Regions from separate parts of the Blastococcus sp. SYSU DS0828 genome, predicted to be linked through region 2. Evidence: riboswitches for the same ligand, from Rfam matches in the RefSeq annotation. Region 2 holds a riboswitch; the other holds the start of a gene.
What was found. Region 2 has a riboswitch for thiamine pyrophosphate ahead of thiM (hydroxyethylthiazole kinase). Riboswitches for the same ligand answer to the same signal wherever they lie in the genome.
Positions count from the first base shown of each region.

Region 1: another riboswitch for thiamine pyrophosphate. It lies ahead of ACI79Q_RS07460 (purine-cytosine permease family protein); the one in region 2 lies ahead of thiM (hydroxyethylthiazole kinase).

Region 1 covers NZ_JBJHAK010000007.1:2,839-11,524, forward strand. Annotated here, with positions in the region: gene ACI79Q_RS07440 (thiazole synthase) at 1-33, opposite strand, end outside; gene thiS (sulfur carrier protein ThiS) at 38-238, opposite strand; gene thiO (glycine oxidase ThiO) at 244-1,362, opposite strand; gene thiE (thiamine phosphate synthase) at 1,359-1,985, opposite strand; gene ACI79Q_RS07460 (purine-cytosine permease family protein) at 1,982-3,328, opposite strand; TPP riboswitch at 3,318-3,429, opposite strand; gene ACI79Q_RS07465 (thiaminase II/PqqC family protein) at 3,476-4,069, shown strand; gene ACI79Q_RS07470 (TenA family protein) at 4,066-4,683, shown strand; gene ACI79Q_RS07475 (Nramp family divalent metal transporter) at 4,729-6,021, opposite strand; gene ACI79Q_RS07480 (Mut7-C RNAse domain-containing protein) at 6,120-6,839, opposite strand; gene ACI79Q_RS07485 (SDR family NAD(P)-dependent oxidoreductase) at 6,979-7,746, shown strand; gene ACI79Q_RS07490 (rhodanese-like domain-containing protein) at 7,783-8,226, opposite strand; gene ACI79Q_RS07495 (alpha/beta hydrolase) at 8,305-8,686, opposite strand, start outside.
Region 2 covers NZ_JBJHAK010000016.1:29,518-38,203, reverse strand. Annotated here, with positions in the region: gene ACI79Q_RS13615 (NfeD family protein) at 1-191, shown strand, start outside; gene ACI79Q_RS13610 (flotillin family protein) at 188-1,708, shown strand; gene ACI79Q_RS13605 (TenA family protein) at 1,715-2,386, opposite strand; gene thiD (bifunctional hydroxymethylpyrimidine kinase/phosphomethylpyrimidine kinase) at 2,383-3,195, opposite strand; gene thiE (thiamine phosphate synthase) at 3,192-3,854, opposite strand; gene thiM (hydroxyethylthiazole kinase) at 3,854-4,660, opposite strand; TPP riboswitch at 4,654-4,747, opposite strand; gene ACI79Q_RS13585 (DUF3291 domain-containing protein) at 4,829-5,332, shown strand; gene ACI79Q_RS13580 (Type 1 glutamine amidotransferase-like domain-containing protein) at 5,329-5,982, shown strand; gene ACI79Q_RS13575 (hypothetical protein) at 6,086-6,340, shown strand; gene ACI79Q_RS13570 (helicase) at 6,353-7,936, opposite strand; gene ACI79Q_RS13565 (alpha/beta fold hydrolase) at 8,309-8,686, shown strand, end outside.

The DNA.
Region 1 (8,686 bases), on a different contig from region 2:
CTCCAGCGCGGGGACCACCTCGTGCACGGTCATCGGGTCAACCTCCTGCGGTGGGGGCGAGGACTTCCAGGCTGTCCCCGGCGGAGAGCCGGGTCGACTCCCAGCCGCTCCGGGGGACGACGTCGCCGTTGCGCGCGACGGCGACCTTGCCGTGGCCGTTGGTGCGGGCTTCGACGAGCGCGGCGACGGTGCAGTCGTCGTCCACGTCGGTGGGCACGCCGTTGACGGTCACCTGCATGCGGATCACCTTCCGAACCTGTCTGCGGTGAAGGGGGCGGCGAGACCGGGCAGCTCGCCGGTCGCGAGGTGCTCGGCGACCACCTCGCCGGTCACGGGCGCCAGGAGGACGCCGTTGCGGTAGTGCCCGGTCGCCAGGACCACGCCCGGCACCCCCGATGGTCCCAGCAATGGCCCGTTGTCCGCCGTCGCGGGCCGCCACCGGGCGATGGTCTCGACCAGCTCCAGCTCGGAGACGCCGGGGACCACCTCGAGCGCGTCGTGCAGCAGGTCGTGCACGCCGCCGGCGGTGACCGCGGCGTCGAAGCCCCGGTCCTCGACGGTGGCGCCGACGATCAGCCCGTCCCCGGTCACGCCGTCGTCGTACGGCACCAGGTACACCTGCCGCCCGCGCACCAGCGCCCGCACGGTCCCCTCCAGCAGGCCGGCGGCCCCCCGCATGCGGAGGATCTGCCCCTTGACCGGCCGGACGGGCAGCGGGGGAACCCCGGTGAGCGCGCCGCTGCGCGCGCCCAGGGCCACCACGACGGCGTCGGCGGCCAGCTCCGTGCCGTCGGCCAGCCGCACCCCGGCGGCCCGGCCGTCCACGACCCGCACCTCCGCGACCCGGGAGGACACCAGCCGGACGCCGGCCGCCTCGGCGGCGGCCAGCAGCCCGGCGTGCAGGGCCCGGCCGTCCACCGAGTGGTCGCCCGGGACGTGCAGGGCGCCCCGTACCCGCGGCGACAGCGACGGCTCGCGGCGCCGGGCGGCCCGCGCGGTCAGCCGCTCGACGGCCAGTCCGAGCTCGCGCTGGAAGTCCAGCAGGGCATCCAGCGCGCGCATGTCGTCCTCGTCGAAAGCGACGACGACGGTGCCCTGCGTGCGCAGGCCCACCGGCACGCCACCGGCCCGCTCCACCTCCGCGACGAAGGCGGGATAGCGCTCCAGCGACGCCAGGCACAGCCGGAGCAGCGCCTCCTCGCCGTAGGCGGCCTCGGTGACCGGCGCGAGCATGCCGGCGGCGGCCTGCGACGCACCGCCTCCGGGCGCGTCGTCCACCACGGTGACCGGCAGGCCCCGCTGGGCCGCCCGCCACGCCACCGACAGCCCGATCAGCCCACCGCCGACGACGACGACGGTCACGGTCTGCCGCCCAGGGCCCGGAGCAGCTCACGGGTGGCGGCACCGGGGTCGGCCGCGGCCGAGACGGCGCCGACGACGGCCACCCCGGCGGCGCCGGCGGCGAGCAGGTCCGGGATCCGCTCGACGGTCACCCCGCCGATGGCGATCACCGGGATCTCGACCGCCTCGGCCACCGCACGCACTCCTGCCGGGCCGAGGGGAGCGGGCAGCCCGGCCTTCGTCGCCGTCGCGTAGGCGGGCCCGACGCCGAGGTAGTCGGCGCCCTGGGCCACCAGGAGGCGGGCGCGTTCCGGGTCCCGGGCCGTGCCGCCCAGCAGGTGCCCCGGGCCGGCCAGCCGGCGGACGACGTCGAGCGGCAGGTCGTCGGCGCCCAGGTGCGTGCCGTGGGCGCCGACGGCCAGCGCCAGGTCGACGCGGTCGTTGACCAGGCAGGTCGCCCCCGCGCCCGCGCAGACCTCCACCACCCGGCGGGCGAAGTCGTAGCGCTCCCGGTCGGAGGCGTCCTTGGACCGCACCTGGACCACCGGGGCGCCGGCGGCGACCGCGGCGGTCACCGCGTCGAGCGCCGCCCGGCCGACCCGGGCGTCGGTCAGGACGTGCAGGCCCCCGAGGGACGCGGTCACGCCGCCGCCCGGCGGTGCCGCAGCGCGCCCGGCAGGGCCACGGCCACGGTCAGCAACGCGGCCACGGCGAGGCTCACCAGCGAGGCCGACCAGCCGTTGGCCGGGTCGATGCCGAGGTCGGTCTGGCGCTCGGTCCACCACGTCGTCCAGGCCGCACCCGGACCGGCGAAGAAGGTCGGCAGCGTGAGCTGGTAGGCCACGAAGCCGGCCACCCAGGGGAGCAGGAGCAGCGGGCGGGCGCGCGCGGTGTCGGAGGTGTCCCACGCCCCCCGGGGCAGCAGGAAGTAGGCGACGACGAAGACCCCGATGAGCGGGACGAACACCGCGCCGATCAGGAAGAGGAACGGCTCGTACGCGGCGAGGTCGAAGGCCAGGGCGAGGGTGGTGGCCACGACGCCGACCGCCACGGCGAGCACGCGGCGGTCGAGCCGGGCCACCACGTTCTGGGCCGAGACCGCGGTCGAGTACACGTTGGCGAACGCCTCGTCGACCTCCACCACGAGCAGCACCAGGACGGCGACCAGACCCAGCGGGACGGCGAGCATCGCGTCGATGACGTCGAGCCCGCCGCGGCCGTAGGCGGCCAGCGCGATGACCCCGAGGCTGAACATGGCCACGGTGGCCAGGCCGTAGCCGGACGCCGTCCCGACGAAGGCGGTCCGGCCGCTGCGGACGTGCCGGGTGTAGTCGGCTGCCAGCGGGAACCACGAGATCGGCAGGGCGATGACGATGTCGGCCGCCGTCCAGAAGGACGTCGCCCCGCCCTCGGTCACCGGTGGCAGCGGCTCGGACAGGACCTGGACGAAGAGGTACGCGATCGCGGCGATCGCCGCCCAGACGGCGTAGCGCGCAAGCACCCGCACGACACCGAGCGGGCGCAGCGCCATCAGGGTGGCGAAGGCGCCCGCGGCGATCGCGAACGGCCAGCGCGGCGCGTCGAGGGCGCGCGCGGCGGCCTCGGAGATGATCAGGATCTCGAAGGCGGCCCAGCCGACGCACTGCACGAGGTTGAAGCCGGTGGGCAGGAACGAGGTCCGCCGGCCCAGCAGGCCGCGGAGCAGCACCATCGCCGGCACGCCCTCGCGGGCGCCGGCGGCGGCGCCCAGCCCCAGCAGCACCGACCCGATGACCGCGCCGACGACGATGGCCCCGATCGTGTGCCACAGCGGCCGGTCGGCGAGGACCACGAAGGTGGCTGCCACGGGCAGCAGCAGGCTGATGCCCAGGCTGGCCCAGAGGCCGGCGGTCTCCCGCAGGCCCAGGGTCCTGGGCGGCGGCTCGGACAGGGTGAGGGGCGCATCTCCCCCGCGGGTGGCTGCGCCGACGGTTCCGGACGTGCTCATGATCGCTCCCTACGCCGGCATTACCCGGTCAGGTTCCAGCGGTCGGCGGCGCGGCAGCCGCCCTCTCAGCCCGGTCGATCCGAGCTCCCGCACCACGGCCTCGGCCGTGACACCGCCACCCTAGGCCGTCTCGTACAGTCGGCGCCCGTGCCGGTCGACGAGCTGCCAGTCCGCCATGCCGAGGCCTTCGCGGACGCCACCCGCCATCCCTTCCTCGCCGCCGTGCGGGACGGCACGATCGCGCCGTCGGCCTTCGACACCTGGCTGGTGCAGGACGCGCGGTTCGTCGCCGACCTCCTCCGCTTCCAGGCGCGGCTGCTGGCCCGGGCGCCCCGGCCGGCCCAGGAGGTGCTCGCCCGCGGAGCCCTGGCCCTGGTCCAGGAGCTGGACTGGTTCGAGGAGCGGGCGGCGGCCCGGGGACTGGACCTCTCCGCGCCCGCGCTGCCGGCGACGACCGCCTATGCGGAGCTGCTCGAGCGGCTGGACGGCGCCGATGTCCCGGCCGCGCTGACCGCGCTGTGGACCATCGAGCGCACCTACCTCGACGCCTGGTCGGCCGCGCTCCCGGGTGCACCGGCCTACCGGGAGTTCGTGGAGCACTGGACGGCGCCGGAGTTCGGCGGGTACGTGGCGGACCTCGCCGCGGCGGTGGACGCGGTCGGCGGAGGCGACGAGCGCGTCTTCCTCGAGGTGGTCACCGCAGAGGTCGCGTTCTGGGACATGGCGGTGGCGACGGGATGAGCCTGGCCCGTGAGCTCTGGACCGACGAGGCCGGCCTCGCCGCCGCGGCGCTGTCGCACCCGTTCGTGCAGGGGATCGCCGACGGCACGCTGCCGCGGGACCGGTTCGCCGGCTACGTGGCCCAGGACGCGTTCTTCCTGGAGGCGTTCGCCCGGGCCTACGCGCTGGGCGTCGCGCACAGCCCCGACCGCGCCACCCTCGACGTCTTCGCCGACCTGCTGGCCGGGGTCCGTGAGGAGCTGGGGCTGCACGCGTCCTACGCGCAGCGCTGGGGCATCGACCTGACCGCCGTCCGGCCGGGGCCGGCGACGTCGGCCTACACCGACTTCCTGCTGGCCACGGCCTCGCTGGGCGGCGTGGCGCTCACCTGCGCGGCGATGACCCCGTGCATGCGCCTCTACGCCCATCTCGGGCAGTCGCTGGCCGACCGCGCGTCGGGCCCGTACGAGGAGTGGGTGCGCACCTACGCCGACCCGGGCTTCGAGGAGCTCGCCGCCACGCTCGAGCGGCTGCTCGACGCCGTCGCCGTCGACACCCCGGCACTGCGGGCGGCCTACTCCCGGGCGATGCAGCTGGAGATCGGCTTCTTCGACGCCGCCTGGCGCGGCGTCTGACCGGTGCGGCCGGGTGCGCCGCCCGATCGGGAGGTGCCTGCTGATTCAGCCGAGCAGGCCGACCAGCAGGTGGGCGTTGAGCCCGATGATCAGGACCGCGATGACGCTGCCGGCCACGGTGGTGGTCCGGCGGTTCACCCAGCCGCCCATCAGGTCGCGGCGGCTGGTGAGCCACAGCAGCGGCACCAGGGCGAACGGGATGCCGAAGGACAGCACCACCTGCGACCACACCAGCGCGGTGGTGGGGTCCCCGCCCAGCACCAGTACGGCCAGCGCCGGGGCCAGGGTGATCAGCCGGCGGGTGAGCACCGGGATGTGCCGCTTGAGGAACCCGGCCATGACCACCTGGCCGGCGTGCGTGCCCACCGAGGAGGAGGCGAACCCCGAGGCCAGCAGCGCGAGGGCGAAGGCGAGCGCGGCGCCGGTGCCGAGCTGGTCACCGAGCCCGGCGTGCACGCCCTCGAGGCTGTCGACGCCGCTGTCGCTGGTGAACAGCTGCGCGGCGATGACCAGCATCGCGGCGTTGACCAGCCCGGCCAGGCCCATGGCGACGACGATGTCGATCCGCTGAGCCCGCAGCAGCCGGCGGCGCCCCTCGTGCGTGCGGCCGGCGGTGACCGCGTCGCCGTAGCGGCCGGGGGTGAGCGCGGAGTGCACGTAGATCACGTGCGGCATGACCGTGGCCCCGAGGATGCCGGTGGCCAGCACCACGCTCTCCGCGCCGTCGAAGGAGGGCACCATGCCCCCGGCCAGCCCGCCCGGGTCGACGCCGGAGCCGAGGAGGGTGTAGCCGAACCCGATGCCGATGACCAGCAGCAGCCCCGCGATGACCCGTTCGAACGGGCGGTACCCGCGGGACTGCGCCGCCAGCAGGACGAAGGCGACGACGGCGGTGATGACGCCGCCGATCGGCAGCGGGACCCCGAAGAGCAGGTACAGCGCCACGGCGCCGCCGACGATCTCGGCCAGGTCGGTGGCGATCGCCACCGCCTCGGCCTGCAGCCACAGCCCCCGGGTCACGGGCTTGGGCAGCGTCTCGCGGCACAGCGTCGCCAGGTCGCGGCCGGTGGCCAGCCCGAGCTTCGCGGTCAGCGACTGGATCAGCATCGCCATGAGGTTGGCCGCGACGATGACCCACAGCAGCGTGTACCCGAACGCGGCGCCGCCGGCGAAGTTCGTGGCGAAGTTGCCCGGGTCGACGTAGGCGACGGCGGCGACGAAGGCCGGACCGAGCATCGACCACAACCGGCGGCGGCCCGGCTCGGCCAGCGGGGGGCGGTGCGCGGGGGCGCGCAGCGTCGTCGGCAGGACGGCGGCCTCGGTCTTCGACAGGTACACGGCGGTCCTCGCAGGCGGTCTCCGGGTGGGTGGTCGCTCGCTCCCTGCCCGCGCCGCGTGTCACGCCGGGGCCGACCCGTGGCCCCCCGGGGCCAAGGTCAGGCTTGCCTGCCCCGCCCGGTCCGGCGGGCCCGCTCGACCAGCGCGTCGATGCGCGCGGCGTGCGCGCCGCGCCAGTACACCCGCCCGCACACCGGGCACCGGGCGAAGGCGTCGTAGGTGCGGCGGGTGCCGGGCTCCAGCTCCGCCGCCACCTCGTCCTTCGGCACCGGGTGGACGGCGGCCCCGCAAGCGGTGCAGCGGGTGAGCGGCGCCAGCGGCAGAGAGAAGCGGTCGAGCACGTCGTCGAGCTGCTCGCCGGGCCGGCTCCCGCGGACGAGCGCGCCCTGCGGCAGGGCGCGCCGCATGAGCAGCCGCCGGTCCTGCGTGAGCAGCACCCGGCCCTCGGCGGCCGCCCGGGCGACCAGCGCGGCGTCGTCGGCGTCGTTCGACCAGGCGGCGTCGGCCCCGAGCAGCCGCAGCTGCCGCGCGAGGGCGCCCAGCCCGACGTCGAGGAGGAACCCACCGAGCGGGACGGCGACCGGCCGCGGCGCCGGGTCCACCTCGAGCACGGTACCGGGGGCGGTCCGGTCGGCGGGCGTCGCCGGTGCGCCGTCCGCCCGGATCGTCCCCACTTCGGTCAGCGGGATCCCGGCGGCCTGCACCAGGTGCCCGGCCGTCGCGTCGGGGTCGAAGGGCAGCCGGCGTTCGCCCGCTCCCCGGTACCGCGGGGCGAGCAGCCACCGCAGGTCCGGGGCCGGCCGCACGCGCACCTCCATGGCGACGGGCTACCCCGGCCGGACGGCCGCCGACACGCGCCAGGCGTGCGCGGGCCTCTTCCTGGGCACGGAGGTGGCCGTCCGCCGATCCACCCGTGGAGGTCCTGTGTCCGAAGCAACCGCCCGTCCCCTCGCCCTCGTGACCGGTGCGTCCAGCGGCATCGGGCTGGAGCTGGCCAAGCAGTTCGCCGAGCACGGCTTCGATCTGGTGGTCGTCGCCGAGGACGCCGAGCTCGACGCCGCGGCCCAGCAGCTGCGCCAGCGCGGCGCCGCCGTCTCGCCCGTCCGGGCCGACCTCACGGTGCGCGCGGAGGTCGAGAAGGTCGTCGCGGCCGTGCGCGCGGCAGGCCGGCCGCTGGCCGCCGCCGCGCTGAACGCCGGCGTCGGGATCGGGGGTCGCTTCGCCGAGACCGATCTGGAGGCCGAGATCGGGATGGTGGAGCTGAACTGCGTGTCGACGCTGCACCTCGCCAAGCGGGTGGTGCAGGACATGGTGGTCCAGGGGGAGGGGCGGATCCTCTTCACCTCCTCGGTCGCCTCGCAGGCGCCCGAGCCGTTCCAGACCGTCTACTCCGCGACGAAGGCGTTCGTGCAGTTCCTCGCGCTGGGCATCCGCGAGGAGCTGACCGACACCGGCGTCACCGTCACCGCCCTGCTGCCCGGGCCGACCGACACGGAGTTCTTCGACCGGGCCGACGCCACCGACACCAGGCTGGGTGCCAGCGACAGCAAGGACGACCCCGCCCAGGTCGCCCGGCAGGGCTTCGAGGGTCTGATGAAGGGCGAGGCGTCGGTGTTCGCCGGCTCGGTGAGCAGCAAGCTGATGGGGCGGCTCTCGGCGCTCATGCCGGACGCGCTCGCCGGCAGGTCCCACAAGCCGATGACCCGGCCAGGGTCCGCCGAGTAGCCCGGGGGGCGGGGGCCTCCGGCGCGGTGCCGGCGATCAGCACCCGCAGCTGCCCCCCGGCGCCGGGGCGGTCAGCGGATCGACCGTCGGCCGGTGCACGCCCTCGTCGGTGACCACCGGTAGGCCCTCCCGCGCCCAGTACTCGAACCCGCCGATCATCTCGCGCACCCGGTAGCCGAGCAGGGCGAGCCGGAGCGCCGCACGGGTGACGCCGTTGCAACCCGGACCCCAGCAGTAGGTGACGACCGGGACCGCGGGGTCCAGCTCCGCGGCCGCCCGGTCGGGGATCTCGGCGCCCGGCAGGTGCACGGCGCCGGGCACGTGCCCCTGGTCCCACGCCTGCGTGCTGCGGCTGTCGAGCAGGACGAACCCCGGCGCCCCCGACTCGAGTGCGGCGTGCACGTCGCTGACGTCGGTCTCCACGGCCAGCCGCCGGGCGAAGTGGGCGGCGGCCACGGCCGGTTCGGTGCTCCAGTCCATCACCGGGCCGACGCTAGGGGTGCCGCCCGCCGCCGACGAGGCCCGCTCCTGCCGACCATCGCAGCGGATCTGCCGTCCTCAGAGCGGCACGGCGAGCCCGTCCGGCGCCGGCCGTGCCAGCGCGGCCGCGACGTCCGGCCGCATCGGCGCCAGCCCCGCCCCGGCCAGGACGACGTCACGCGCGAACGCGTGCCAGCGGTGCGCCGAGCGCAGCATGCTGTGGCCGCCGGTGATGGTGAACCGGGCCACCCGCGCGCCCGCGCGCTGGGCCCGGACCGCGAAATCGGTGGAGAGCTGCGCGGGCACCCACCGGTCGCCCCGGCCGTGCAGGATCGCGACGGTGCGGTCGCGCAGGTGGCCGACGGGCTCGCCGGGAGGCGTCCACGGCGCGAGGGCGCAGACCGCCGCGACGCCGTCGTGCCCCCCGGCGCGCAGCACGGCCCGCCCGCCCATCGAGTGC
Region 2 (8,686 bases):
TCCCCGCCGGCGGCTTCGGCGAGGTCCGGCTGGCGCTGGCCGGCCAGCCCCTCAAGTTCTCTGCCCGCAGCGACACCTCGCTGCCGGCCGGCACCCCCGTCTACGTCGTCGAGGCACTCAGCGAGACCGCCGTCCAGGTCGTCTCCACCGCGACGGATCCCCTCACCGAGCCCGGAGGCACCCACCCGTGACGCTGCTCTACGCGATCGGCGGCATCGTCGCCCTGATCATCCTGCTCGTCCTGCTGGTGCTGTCCCGGATCAAGGTGGCCGGCCCCAACCAGGCGTTCATCGTCACCGGGCGCCAGGGTCGCCAGGTCACCGACACCAGCGGCGTCGTCTCCCGCGACCAGTCCGGCCAGAAGGTCGTGATGGGCGCGAGCGTCTTCGTGCTCCCGGTCGTGCAGAAGCTGCACACGATGGACCTCTCCAGCCGCCGGATCCCGGTCGGTATCCGCGGTGCGGTCAGCAAGCAGGGCGTGAAGTGCGACCTCGAGGGCGTCGCCATCGTGAAGGTCGGCGGCACCGAGAGCTCGATCCGCGCGGCCGCCCAGCGCTTCCTCAACCAGCAGGAGGGCATCGACACCTTCACGTCGGAGGTGCTCGCCGGTGCGCTGCGCTCGATCGTCGGCCGGCTGACCATCGAGGAGATCATCCGCGACCGGGCCGCCTTCGCCTCCGCCGTCGCCGAGGAGGCCGAGTCCTCGCTCACCGGCCAGGGTCTCGTGCTGGACACCTTCCAGCTGCAGGACATCCAGGCGGAGGGGTCCTACCTGGCCGACCTGGGCCGCCCGGAGGCCGCCCGGGTGCTCAAGGAGGCGAGCATCGCCGAGGCGCGCGCCCGGCAGGCCGCGCAGCAGGAGCAGTTGCTGGCCGACGAGGCGATCGCGATCGCCCAGCGCCAGCTGGCGCTCAAGCAGGCGGAGATCACCGCCGAGACCGACGCCGCGAAGGCCCGCGCGGCGGCCGCCGGGCCGCTGGCGCAGGCCGCGCAGGACCAGGCGGTCCTCATGGAGCAGGAGAAGGTCGCCGAGCGGACGGCGGCGCTGACCGAGCGCCAGCTCGACACCCAGGTCCGCCGCCCGGCCGACGCCGAGCGCTACCGGGTCGAGCAGGAGGCCGAGGGGCGCAAGAACTCCGCCATCCTCACCGCCGAGGCGGAGCGCCAGGCCACCATCGCCGCCGCCCAGGCCGCCGCCGAGCAGGCCCGGCTCTCCGGGGAGGGCGAGCGGGCGCGGCGCTCGGCGCTCGCCGAGGCGGAAGCGATCGAGGGCGCCAAGCGCGGTGAGGCCGAGAAGCAGCGCCGCCAGGCGATCGCCGACGCGGTCGAGCGCGAGGGCGCCGCCGAGGCGGCCGCGATCCTCGCCCGCGGTCAGGCCGAGGCCGAGGCGCTCGATGCGCGCTCCGACGCCTTCGCCAAGTACGGCGAGGCGGCGATCCTGGAGATGCTGGTCAAGGTGCTGCCCGAGGTCGTGGGTGCGGCGGCCGCCCCGCTGTCCAGCGTGGACAAGATGACCGTCATCTCCTCCGACGGGGCGGGCTCGCTGGGGAAGTCGGTCGCGGCGAACGTCGCCCAGGGGCTGCAGCTGTCCGGTGACCTCACCGGCATCGACGTGGCAGCGCTGCTGCGCCGGCTCAGCGGCTCGGCGGCGCAGGGCGTGACCACCGTGCCGATCTCGTCGGACGGGGACGGCGCCTCCCGGGGCTGACGCCGGTCAGATCGCGACGGCCCACGCCTCGCCGGCGTGGGCCGCGCGCCAGAACTCCAGCTCGTACCGGGTGGCGATGGCGAACGCGGTGAGCATGGCGGCCTCCTGGTCGGGCGCGGTGCGCGCCGCGGCGTCGGTCAGCCGTCGGGCGGCGGCCGCGGCCACCTGGAACGGGGCGACGTCGTAGGTGGCCACCCACCGGCGGTACGGGTGGTCGGCGGCGGCCCGCGCGGCGGGGGCCAGCCGGGCGCCGACGTCGGCGTACACCCAGTAGCAGGGCAGGACGGCCGCGGCGGCGACCGGGTACGGCGCGGTCGCCGCCGTCGCCACGAGGTAGGAGGTGTACGCCAGGCAGGTCGGCGACGGCTCCGGCGGGGCGCCGGCCTGCCCCAGCAGCTCCGAGCCGAGCAGGTCGGCGTGCAGCTGCGTCTCCACGACCGCGCAGTTCTGCGCCGAGCCGGCCCAGAACGCGGCCGCCTCCGGGTCCGGGGCGCGGGCCGCCAGCAGCGCCAGCGCGCGGGCGTAGCCGCCCAGGTACAGGGTGTCCTGCTCCAGGTAGTGGCGGAACGCCTCGGGTGCCAGGGTGCCGGCGGCCAGCTCGGCGAGGAAGGGCAGCTCGTCGATCGCCCGGCGGAGGTCGGCGGTCGCCGCCCAGGCCCGGTCGCCGAACCCCCTCACGCGGGCCAGATCCCGGCGAAGTGGTGCACCGGGCCGTGGCCGGACCCGATCCCCAGCGCGCCGCCCCCGGCCAGGGCCCGCTGCAGGTAGTCGCGGGCGGGCTCCACCAGGGCTGCCCAGTCCGGGGGCGCACCGGCGCGGGCCGCCAGCGCGGTCAACGCCGACGAGAGGGTGCAGCCGGTCCCGTGCGTCGCCGTCGTGCTCACCCGGGGGCGGCGGGTCTCCGTCGTCCCGGCGGACGTGGCCAGCACGTCGACGCTGTCGGGGCCGCCGAGGTGGCCGCCCTTCAGCAGCACCGCGCCGGGCCCGAGGTCGAGCAGTGCCCGCGCCTGCTCGTGCAGCCCGTCCACGTCGGTGGCCGGCTCGCCGTCGAGCAGCGCGGCGGCTTCGGGCACGTTCGGGGTGATCAGGTCCGCGAGCGGCAGCAGCTCGGTGCGGACGGCGGCCACCGCGTCGTCGTCGATGAGCCGGTGCCCGCTGGTCGCCACCATCACCGGGTCGCAGACGACCGGGCCGGGGCGCCGCTCGGCCAGCACGCCCGCCACCGCCCGCACCACGTCGGCGCTGCCCAGCATGCCGAGCTTGGTGGCGTGCACGTCGACGTCGTCGAGCAGGGTGTGCAGCTGCTGGGCCACGAAGTCGGCTGGCACCGGGTGGACCCCGGTGACTCCCCGGGTGTTCTGCGCCGTGAGCGCGGTGAGCACCGCCGTGCCGTACGCGCCGAGCGCGCTGAAGGTCTTCAGGTCGGCCTGGATGCCCGCTCCGCCGCTGGGGTCGCTGCCAGCCACGGTGAGCGCCGTGGGCGTCATCGCGCACCCACCGGGGCGAGCTCGGCACGGAGCGCCGCGGCCGCAGCGCGTGGGTCGGGGGCGGCGCAGACCGCGGAGACCACGCAGACGCCGTCCACCCCGGTGGCGGCCACGGCGGCGGCCCGGGCGGCGTCGATGCCGCCGATCGCCACGGCCGGCAACCCGCCCGCGTGCGCCGCGCCCGTCAGCTCCCGCACCGCGTCGAGGCCCAGCCCGGGGCCCGCCTCCGGCTTCGTCGGCGTCGCCCACACCGGGCTCAGGCCCACGTGGTCGACGGTGCCCGGCGGCAGCCGCAGGGCGGCGGTCAGGTCGGCGGTGCTCTCCACGGAGAGGCCGAGCAACCGGTCGGGTCCGAGCGCCGCCCGCACCTCGGCCGCCGGCAGGTCCTCCTGCCCGATGTGCACGCCGGAGGCGCCGGCCAGCAGGGCGACGTCGAGGGCGTCGTTCACCAGCACGGCCACGTCCGGCCGGTCGGCGAGCGCGGCCTGCACCGAGCGGGTCAGCGCCAGCAGGTCCCGGCGGGAGGCGTGCTTGTCGCGCACCTGGACGGCGGTGACCCCACCGGCCACCGCCGCGCGGACCACGTCGGCCACCGACCGTGGCCGGCACAGCTCCGTGTCGGTGACCAGGTAGAGCGTCGGGTCGAACGGCGGTCGCATCAGTCGCTCCGCACGTCCGCGCCCGCGAGGTCGTCGGGGCCGACGGCGTCCAGGGCGTCGAGCCAGGCGGGCGCGAACGTGCCGGGCCCCGTGGCGGTCTCGGCGGCCCGCTCCGCGGCGAGCGCGACGTGCGCGTGCCCTGCCACCGCACCGGTCAGGGCGTCGCCGGTGGCGGCGACGTAGGCCGCCACCAGGGCGCCGAGCGCGCACCCGGCACCCGTGGTGCGGGTCAGCAGCGGTGAGCCGCCGCCCACCCGGATGGTCCGCGCGCCGTCGGTGATCAGGTCCACCGCGCCGCTGACGGCCACCACACCCCCGGTGCGTGCCGCGAGCTGTGCGGCGGCGGTCGCCGCGTCATCGGCGCCGGCGGTGCTGTCGACCCCGCGGCCGCCGGCGCCGGCGCCGGCCAGCGCCATGACCTCCGAGGCGTTGCCGCGCACCACGGCCGGCGAGAGCTCGACCAGCTCGCCGGCGAGCGCCGTGCGGTAGGCCAGCGGACCCACGGCCACCGGGTCGAGCACCCAGGGGGTGCCCGCCGCGCCGGCCGAGCGGGCGGCCAGCCGCATCGCCGCGGCGGTGCGCTGGTGCACGGTGCCCACGTTGACCAGGACGGCGGAGGCGACGGCGGCGAAGTCCTCGGCCTCCTCCGGGGCGTCGACCATCGCCGGCGCCGCGCCGACGGCCAGCAGGGCATTGGCGGTGAGCGTCTGCACCACCGTGTTGGTCAGGCAGTGGACGAGCGGTGCGTTCTCGCGCAGCGCCGCGCGGGCGGCGCGCAGGTCGACGACTTCCACAGCATCGGACATGCCGGTGACATCCCTTCGCCAGTGTGAACTGGAGCAGGTTCGACGGGTGTGTTCTCAGTCCCGGGCGGGACACCCCGTGCCACGTACGGGCTCGAACCTAGCGCAGCGGGCCGGGGGCCGTCACCGCCGACCTCGTCGACGGACGGGCGGGTGCCCTACGGTCGGCCCGTGGACCACCACCTCGCCCAGGTCAACGTCTCCCGCCTGCTCGCCCCGCTCGACAGCCCCGTGCTGGCCGATTTCATGGCCGCCCTGGACGAGGTCAACGCCGAGGCCGACCGGGCGCCCGGCTTCGTCTGGCGGCTGCAGACCGAGGACGGCAACGCCACCTCGGTGCAGGCGTTCGGCTGGGACGCCGCCGGCAGCCACGGCGTGATCGTGAACCTCACCGTCTGGCGGGACGTCGAGTCGCTGGCCGCCTACGTCTTCGGCGGGCGGCACGTGCAGATCATGCGGCGGCGCCGGGAGTGGTTCTACCGCGCCGCCGAGGCGACGACCGCGCTGTGGTGGATCCCGGCGGGCACCCTGCCGACCACCGACGACGCGGAGGCGCGCATCCGGCACCTGCGAGCGCACGGCCCGACCCCCGAGGCGTTCACCTTCCGCACGCACTTCCCGCCGCTGGAGGGAGCCGTGGCGCCGTCGTCGGACGACTGGCTCTGCCCGGCATGAGGCTGCTGCTCACCTCCGCCGGCCTCTGCGACCCGACGCTGGTCGCGGCGACGGAGGAGCTGGCCGGACGCCCGCTGAGCGGGCTGCGGGCCGCCGTCGTCCCCACGGCGGCCAACGTCATCGCGGGCGACAAGGGCTGGCTGATCGCCGACTTCGTGAACCTGCAGCGCGCCGGGTTCGCCGAGGTCGACATCGTCGACGTCTCGGCGCTGGAGGCCGAGGTGTGGGAGCCGCGACTGGAGGCGGCCGACGTCCTGGTGCTCACCGGTGGGGACACCACGCACCTGCTGCGGTGGCTGCGCCGCTCGGGCCTGGCCGACCGGCTGCCCGATCTGCTCGGTGAGCGGCTGCTGATCGGGATCAGCGCCGGCAGCATGGTGCTCGGGCCGCACCTCGCGCTGAGCCAGTCGGAGCAGCCGCGACCGGAGGACACCGTGGGCCTCGGCCTGGTCGACGTCCTGGTCGTGCCGCACCTGGGCTCGCCGTACTTCCCGAACGCGTCGGAGGAGGCCCTCCGGGAAGCGGCGCGCGACCTGGGGCACCGCGTGTTCGGGCTGGCGGACGGCACCGCGCTGGCCGTCGACGGCGACCGCGTGGCGGTCGTCGGCGCGGGTCCGCACCTGGAGCTCGAGCCGGCCGCGTCGCGATGAGCGCAGCCGCCACGGAGCCCGCCCGCGCGGTGCGTCGGGGTCTGCCGGATCGGGTTGGTGGTGGTCCCTTGCCCGCTCGTCGGTCGCCCGCCACGCTGGGCGGATGGTGCAGAGCGGAACGAGCGTGGGCACGGTCGTCCGGTGGGACGGCGACGAGGGGGGCGGCCTCGTCGAGTCGCCGGACCTCCCCGGCCACTGCTGGGTCGAGGTGGGAGCGCTGCATCCCAGCGCCCGTGGCTCCCTTCGCGCGGGGCAGGTCGTGGAGGTCTCCTGGACCGAGACGGGCGTCGGCGACCATCCCGTCCGGGCCGACCTGGTGACGCCTCGCGACGACCTGCAGGCCACGCCGGGAGCCTGAGCCCGGTGGAGCTCAGGCCTCGGTGAGGGCGGTGCTGGGCAGCCAGTCGGCGTCGAGCAGCTCGGCGATCTCCCGCAGGGCCGAGGTGTCCGCCCCGGCGGTGGAGCCGCTGACCGCCAGCCGCTCCACCATCACCCGGGCCACCTGCTCCTCCACCGTGTCCGCGGCGAACGCCACCCGCCACGGCGAGGTCTTCCCGTCCCGGTGCGTCCGGCCGGTCACCTGCCGGGCCTGGATGCCGGAGAACCGCGGCTGGTGGAACAGCCCCACGCGGGGCGCCTCCGACGCCGTCGACCCGTCGGGCAGCAGCTCACCGGCGTGCAGGCTGATCGACGCGGTCACCGTGAAGACGCACACCGCCGCGTCGCCGCGCTGGAACCGCAGCCGCTCGGCCTCGACGTCGAAGCGGTCGCGCCCGTAGATGCCGGCCACCGGGATGCCGGCGTCCAGCAGCGCCTCGCGGATCGGATCGGCCGCCGTCTCCACGAACTCGACCGAGACCGCGACCTGCCGCTCCGCCTCCACCTGCGCCTTGATCCAGTCGACCGTCGCCTGCACGCGGATCAGCCCGGCCTTCTGCCGGAACCGCAGCAGGGCCGCGCGACCGCGGGCGGACTGCCGGCCGCGCCGGGCCAGTTGCATCTCCGCGCGGAACTCCGACCACTCGGCCTCGTACTGCGCCCGCTCGGCCGGGCTGAGCAGCACCGGCGTCCCCGTCACCGACACCGGTCCCCACGGGGCCGGGCGATGCAGCGTCGCCGGTGGATCGGCGTCGGCGAGCCAGGACTGCAACCGGGCGAGGTCGGCCCGGCGCTCGTCGGCGTCCTCGGTCCACTGCCAGCCGTAGCGGCCACGTTCCACGTGGAACGTGTGCCGCTCGAGCGCCTTCGGCAGGTCGGCCCAGTCCTTGATCGACTCCTCGTTCCGGGCGGCGAACTCCGGGGCCAGGTAGGGCAGCTCCAGGGGGGTGTGCGCCGGCGTCGCGGTCGCGGCCAGGACGTACGGGGTGTCCTTGACCCGCGCGGCGCCGGAGACGGCCTTCCAGTGCTTCCACCGCTGCGTCGTCGTGTGCCGCACCATGTGCGCCTCGTCGGCGACGACGACGTCGAAGCGCAGCTTCGCCACCTTGCCCAGCCGGTCCCAGGTGGTCACGCACCAGCGCAGGCCACCGTCGCCGAAGCCGGCGATCGAGCGCGCCCAGTGCGGGATGGTGATGGCGGCCGGCCGGTCGGCGATGACCAGCACGGTGCGGACGTCGCGCTGCTCGGCGATCGCCTTGACCGCCAGGATCGCGGTTCCGGTCTTGCCGACGCCGGGATCGTCACCGAGGAGGAAGACCCTGCCCCCGGCGGCCGCATGGGCCGCCACCACGTCGGCGCCGTCGCACTGCTGGTCCCGTGGCGTGAGCGGCCGGGCCTCGGGAAGGGGGCGGGGCGCCTCGTTGAGCTCGTCCTCGAGGAAGCGCTCGAGGCTGTAGGGCGGCGGGTCGTAGGGCGCGAGCTCGGGCGGCAGTGACCGGCCCACCCACACGTGCGCCTGCAGGCCCGGGTGCCAGACCGCTCCCGGCGCGGGCGCGCGGAACGGCACGGCCAGCACCCACACCCTCTCCCCCGGGCCCGCGCTGGGCAGCTCGGGCGCGGCCTTCTTCGGCGTGGGCTTCCGCGCTGCCGGCTTCCGTGGCGCGGCCTTCCTCGTGGTCCCCGTCGACCGTCGAGTGCCGGTCGCGCTCCGGCGTCGTCCTGGCATCTGCTCCCCCTCGTGGACCTCCCGGCACGGTAGAGGCGGGAAGCGACGCCGCCCCGCAGGAGCCGAGCGCGCCGCCGTCGGATCGTCGTGGACGTGTCGTCCCCGGATGGCGACCCCGCCACGTCGACGGCGGGTGCCTCGCGCTGGACGGCGACACCGGCGAGACGGAGGTGGTGCTGGACTGAGCGGGGCGCGGCGCCGGGCGTCTGGTGGAATCGCCGGGTGACGTTGAACCCCGAGGAGGCCCTCGCCGCCCGGACGCTGGGCGAGGCCGGACCGCGCGTCGTCTTCGTGCACGGGCTCTTCGGCCAGGGGAAGAACTGGACGACGATCGCCAGGGGGCTGGCCGACGACCACCGGGTGACCCTGCTCGACCTGCCCAACCACGGTCACTCGCCGTGGACCGAGCGTGTCGACTACGTGGACATGGCCGAGATGGTCGCCGCCGAGCTGGAGTCCTTCGGCGAGCCGGCCACCCTCGTCGGTCACTCCATGGGCGGCAAGGTCGCGATGCAGCTGGCGCTGCGCCGGCCGGAGCTGCTGCGCGCACTCGTGGTCGTCGACATCGCCCCGGTCGAGTACCCGCTGCAGGGCGGGCGG